2 regions of the Paenibacillus sp. TC-CSREp1 genome follow, and region 2 is predicted to be linked to the other one. Evidence: predicted binding sites of a transcription regulator. Region 2 holds the regulator's gene; the other holds the start of a gene.
The links. Region 2 encodes CtsR, which represses protease genes until heat stress. Its sites were predicted from a motif close to ATGGTCAATAAAGGTCAAACA; they were not measured.

Region 1: clpP (ATP-dependent Clp endopeptidase proteolytic subunit ClpP) is a predicted target of CtsR. The motif match lies at 1,198-1,218, and genes of this name have one in related genera.

Annotation. Positions count from the first base shown of each region.
Region 1 is NZ_JBNOKM010000016.1:160,210-163,375, forward strand. It holds gene ACQSGY_RS23545 (sugar-binding transcriptional regulator) at 1-548, opposite strand, end outside; tRNA gene ACQSGY_RS23550 (tRNA-Arg) at 1,055-1,129, shown strand; gene clpP (ATP-dependent Clp endopeptidase proteolytic subunit ClpP) at 1,310-1,906, shown strand; gene ACQSGY_RS23560 (stalk domain-containing protein) at 2,156-3,166, opposite strand, start outside.
Region 2 is NZ_JBNOKM010000028.1:59,862-63,027, reverse strand. It holds gene ACQSGY_RS28250 (GNAT family N-acetyltransferase) at 1-471, shown strand, start outside; gene ACQSGY_RS28245 (CtsR family transcriptional regulator) at 944-1,405, shown strand; gene ACQSGY_RS28240 (UvrB/UvrC motif-containing protein) at 1,436-1,954, shown strand; gene ACQSGY_RS28235 (protein arginine kinase) at 1,983-3,053, shown strand.

The sequences.
Region 1 (3,166 bases), on a different contig from region 2:
TCAAGACTTTCTCCCAGTCCGCCACGGGCTGGCACAAACCAGACCCCCTTGAGCGAAGTTGGTGGTGTGAGCTGTTCTGCAACTTCGGCCGTTGTTGATCCGCCTGTGACGGCTACAACGTCGTTGTCATTCATAACGCTGCCGAGAGCCTTCGCTCCGGCCCTTCCCAGTTCTCTCTTGGCAAAAGGAGATACGTCCGAATCGCCAGGAACTACGACTACCTTTTGCAGGCCGTAGGCTTGCTTGATTCGCTCTTCCAGCTCGGATAATCCGAACAGCTCTTTCGCGACAGGCTCCAACTGCTGCAGCAACTCGTAACCCGCCTCACTGATCTTCATGCCGGCACTGTCAATTTCGATAAGTCCCTGAGCCTTTAACAGATCGGTCTCAGCTCTCAGAACCCGCTCGGTCATCTGCATGGAATTGGCCAACGTTCTCCGTCCGATCACATCCGATAACATGATCTGCTGCAGAATCGTATAGCGCTTCTTCAAGACATCCATGAGATCGGGCAGAAGCTGCTTTTGCACTTCTAAAATCGTTCGCATGCTTTCCACTCCCGCAAGCTTCTCGCTCCAAGCTTCTTTCATGGCCCTAAAATGTCCCGGGTTAACTTTTTAAGTCCCACGTTTATTCTACCTAAAACTGACGCGATATGCAAGTGTTTCGATGGCTTATTTCGATACATTTGCGGGCGCCTGTACGCGCCTATTTTCACAATCTCCGCGCTTTCGTCATGGACACGATGAGCGACCTCGAAGCTTCAAATTCATTAGGAGATGGTTGCACACCATACTATGAGATATTTCACACTACATATAGAAGAAAGGCGTCATTAGCGTCTATATGTGGCACACTTTACTTTTTGGCAGGCATGTCCAAAACCTCTTATAGCATGTACTCAAAACCAGACTTTATCCATTCTTCTTTATCATGATCATTTCGCAATCAATTCAAACCATCCTGTCCAATAAGCGAAACCATTGCCCTGCAAAGCAATGGCTTGCATTTCCCTACTCCATAGGATATAATCATTATTGCTGTCACATAATTTGCGCCCGTGGTCCAATGGATATGACGTAGGCCTCCGAAGCCTGAGATCCAAGTTCGATTCTTGGCGGGCGCGCCACTTATTTTACAACAGCTCATAATGCATTTAACCAACGAAACCGGAAAGGTTTCTTTTTTTTCAAAGTTAGTTTGACTTTCTTTGACTTTTTGTTTGAGATTGTTTATGATGTGGTTAATACGGTAACAGTTTAAATATAAACACCAATTAAACATTTACATTTCCGAGGAGGTTTTTCACGTGAGTTATATTCCAATGGTCGTTGAGCAGAGCAACCGGGGTGAGCGCGCCTATGATATCTATTCCAGATTGCTGAAGGATCGTATTATTTTCCTTGGCAGCGACGTGAATGACGTTGTGGCTAATGCCATCATGGCACAGATGTTGTTCCTGGCAGCGGAAGATCCGGAGAAAGACATTCACTTATACATCAATAGCCCGGGCGGATCGATCACCGCGGGTATGGCCATCTACGATACAATGCAATTCATCAAACCGGATGTATCTACCATCTGTGTAGGTATGGCGGCTTCTATGGGTGCATTCCTGCTGAACGCAGGGGCTAAAGGCAAACGCTTTGCTCTGCCGAACAGCGAAATCATGATTCACCAGCCACTGGGTGGTGCGCAAGGTCAAGCATCAGACATCGAGATTCGCGCACGCCGCATCCTGAAAATGCGTGATACGTTGAACCGCATCATCTCCGAGCGCACAGGCCAACCACTGGAACGCATCGAAAAAGATACAGATCGTGACTACTTCATGAGTGCTGCTGAAGCAGCCGATTACGGTATCATCGATAAAGTAATTCAAAACGTAGGCTCCCAAGGCATCTAAGCTGCAGCCTGGAGGCTTGCCGTTCCATACACAGGGCGGATTCACCGATATATAGGTGAATCCGCCCTGTGCCATTTATATGAACAGGCAATAACACCACCCGTTAAACAGGGTGCATTGCCTGAACAAAGAGAAAGCCCTCGTCACTTGAAACATGACGAGGGCTTTCTCTTTACCTTTTTCACATGTATAAATGAATAAGTACTTTTGATGTGAAGATGCAAGTATACGTTTGTTCGGAATGCCAGCTTATTTTTCGGATGTTACGTTACTGAACGGTGCAGTGCCTTTAGGCAGAATTTCTTTATAAGAGAATGTTATTTCCGGGAAGCCTTCCGCGTAAGCTGTGTACTCATACAGTTGGAAAAATACAACTACACCCGTTGGAGTTACATAGAAGTCCTGGTCTTTATTCAAGCCTTTGTATCCGTCTAAATATCCACCACTTGCTTTTAATTGCTCGCCAACCTTTTTGCTGATCGTTTCACGCATAGATTTGCTGTTTTGCAGTACATCATCCAGTGTCAGCTCTTTACCTGTATCCAGGGCAAACGTGTGTCCTGCACGATACGTCATGCCGTGTGCTCCTGCGTAGTCTTCATAATGTTGCGTAATCAGGCCCAGTACGCCATTTTCGTTGTATGTCACCACATACGATGTTTCAAAGGCATATGGACGTTGGGCGGTTGCACCACCAAATTCAGCAGTTTGTTTCTTGAAGGCTGCAAAGGACGTATCCACCTCATCCTTGAGCACTTTATTGATCGTTGCTTCCACTTCTTTGCTCGCAAGCCCGCTCACCTGCGGATAACGGATATCTACTTCGGCATTTTTCACAGTTGCTTTCTCCGTCACGGAAGTTACCTTCACGTCGTTTTGCTTCACTTTGCTGAGCGTCAGTGTTTTCGTTTTGGCATCCCAACTGCCCTGCACACCCAAATAATCTCTCATGGCAGAGAACGGAATGTACAATCGGCCCTGAATTAATTTTGCTTCCACCTGAGGGTAATAACCGTTAATGTACACGTTTGGCTGTCCATCCATCAGACTAACGGTCATCGCGTTATTAGCTGCGGTTACCGTGTATGACTTCGTTTTGGCATCATATTTGAGTGTACCACCTGCTACATCTTTGACAGCTGTCAGTGACACCCAGGTCGAACCACCTTGAAGCAATCCTTTTTGCGCGAGCGTTTTGCCACCTGATTTTAAGGTCACCTCAGCTGGTGCAGTTACTTTGGAAGTTACCGAAGCAGCTTG
Region 2 (3,166 bases):
AATCATGATTCCATGATTGATGAAGTCACCTTGCAAGCGCCTGCAAGTGACTTGCTTGCATTTCAACTGGATAACCCGCGGATTCAACAAGAGGTTGTACCGTACTTTATGGCACGAATTGTGAGTGTGGAGCAGTTCATCTCGCAGTATCCTTTTGCAAGCCAGGACTCGCCTGTACAGATTTTACTTGAGGTGGAAGATGCATACGCTCCGTGGAATGAAGGGGTATGGGAGTTGAATGTGGCGCTGAACGGAACAGCTTCCATTTGGAAAAAGGCAGAAACAGAGCGTCACGCTCAGAACAATCAGCCGATTCGTCTTACGATTCAAACACTTACGGCCATAATGATGGGGTATCGCAGACCGGTAGAGATGGCCCGGATCGGCAGACTGGAAGGCCCGGCTAACGCAATTGAAGCGCTGGAAAAGGCTGTACCGAAACGTGAAACCTATTTGCTTGATTTTTTCTAAGCCGCCAGCACAGAGTTCCTTCTTTGATTCGATCCGATAAGGAATGTAATGAAGAGACAATTAGACTTCTCCTGATATTTGGGAGAGGTTTTTTTGTGTCCTGCGAATATTTCGTGTAAAATCGTAAAAAATGAATAGTGCCCCCACTTGGCAAACCAGCAAAATATGCTATAATGTATATAAAGTCAAAGAAAGTCAAAGTCAACTGAAGGCCAAAAAGCCCCTGTTTTATTTACAATCGGGTGTTTGACTTTTCTGCTCTCTGATGAGAAGTGCTTTAGAACCTGTACATTTCATTAGAAGATCAAAGGATATTTAAAGGACCTTCGTGCTTCCTTTGTTCTCCTGTTTAAGACCGGACACAGCAAGATTCGCTGTTTCCCTGAGTGGTTAAATGGGTGGAGAAGGTGTACTCTGTGGGGGCGTGTGGGTCCTTATTGACTTAACGTTTCAGACAGTGGAGGATGATTGGATGCGTAATATCTCTGATATTATCGAACGATATCTGAAGGGTATTTTGCATGAAAGTCCCGAAGGAATGATTGAAATTCAGCGTAATGATCTGGCGGATCAGTTCTCATGTGTGCCTTCCCAGATCAATTATGTCATCAGCACCCGTTTCACTCTGGAAAAAGGTTATCTGGTCGAGAGTAAACGCGGCGGTGGTGGATATGTTCGCATACAGCGCATTGAATTGCCGGCCCAATCGGCACTGCACAATCATCTTCATCATAGTATTGGCGAAGAGATTGGACAGACTGCTGCTGAAGGGCTGATCTATCAACTGGAGGAAGCGCGTTTTCTAAGCAAGCGAGAAGCCGGATTGATGCGTGCGGCTGTGTCGAGAGAAGTTCTAATGGTCAAACTTCCTTACCGGGATCAAATTCGTGCCAGAATGTTGAAGGCAATGCTGATATCTTTGCTCGGTAAATGAAACTATCGGGATCAAAGGAGGTACATCTACATGCTGTGCCAAGAATGTAATAAACGTCCGGCTACACTGCATTTTACGAAAATTGTAAATGGAGAAAAGACGGAATTTCATATCTGTGAATCATGTGCCCGTGAGAAGGGGGAGATGATTCCTGGAACTGCAGGCGGATTTTCCATTCACAACCTGCTGTCCGGATTGCTTGATTTTGATCCAGCAGGCAAAGGTTCAGGTGCAGCTCCTGCCAAGGCGCTGCAGTGTGAAGAATGTGGCATGACTTATGCCCAATTTAGCAAGATCGGCCGCTTTGGCTGCAGCTCTTGTTACAAATATTTTGACAGCCGTCTGGACCCGTTGTTCAAACGAGTGCATGGCAGCACGTCTCATGTAGGCAAAGTTCCTGCTCGGGCAGGTGGCCGTATTAAGGTTAAACGGCAGATCGCCGATCTGAAGCAGCATTTGCAGCAAAGCATTGCGCAAGAAGAGTTCGAAGAGGCGGCTCAGATTCGTGACCAGATCAGAGAACTTGAAAAAGAAATAACTCAGGAGTAAAGTTTGTCATGAGTAGGAGGGAAGGGTAATGCCTAATCTGCGTTTTACGGAGAAGGCGCTCAGTGACTGGATGCGCAGCGATGCAGTAGACTCAGAAATTGTGATCAGCAGTCGTGTCCGGATTGCACGTAACCTTCAGCATATCCCGTTTCCGATGCTGGCTTCCAATGAGCAATCGGAAGAGGTGCTGAATAAGCTGAGCGAAGTACTTCAATACGATGACGTACACGCTTTTGGTGATTTTACTACACTCGACCTGACGGATATTGGAGAACTCGACAAGCGGGTGCTGGTGGAGAAACATCTGATTAGTCCGAGCCTCGCAAATGAATCGAGACACGGAGCCGTTATCCTCAGTGAGGATGAATCGGTTAGCATTATGATTAACGAAGAGGATCATCTGCGTATCCAGTGCCTCTATCCGGGGTTCCAGGTGAAAGAAGCCTGGGAGAAAGCCTCCGCCATAGATGATGCATTTGAAGCGCACGTGGATTATGCCTTTGATGATCACAGGGGATATCTAACCAGTTGTCCGACAAATGTCGGCACAGGGGTGAGAGCGTCTGTAATGGTGCATCTCCCGGCACTTGTAATGACACAGCAGATCGGACGTATTCTTAGTGCAGTATCCCAAGTCGGGTTAACTGTACGGGGAATCTACGGTGAAGGCAGTGAAGCAATGGGCAATCTGTTCCAGATTTCCAATCAGATCACTTTGGGACAGACGGAGCAAGAAGTCATCGACAACCTGCATAGTGTTGTTTTACAGATTATTGGGCATGAGCGCACAGCCAGAGAAAGGCTGCTTACGGATTCCAGACTGCGGATTACGGATCGTGTAATGCGTTCGTACGGGATTTTGTCTCATGCGGCGATTGTGGACACGAAGGAAGCGGCACAGCGACTATCGGATGTGCGGCTTGGCGTAGATCTTGGATTGCTCGATGGAATATCCATCCCGGTGATGAATGAGCTGAATGTGATGACACAGCCCGGATTTTTGCAAAAAACGTTCGGGGATATGCGTACAGATGAGCGTGACATCTACCGGGCTCAGTTAATTCGTGATACGATCAATGCAACCAAAGGCTCTGGCTAAACTTTCCTTGAACTGTAATACTGGTTTCACGCCGCATATGCGGCTTTATATAACAGGTGTCCCGTTTCTGGGATGACCAATGATTTTATTCGCAGCATGGCTGCAAACAAAAA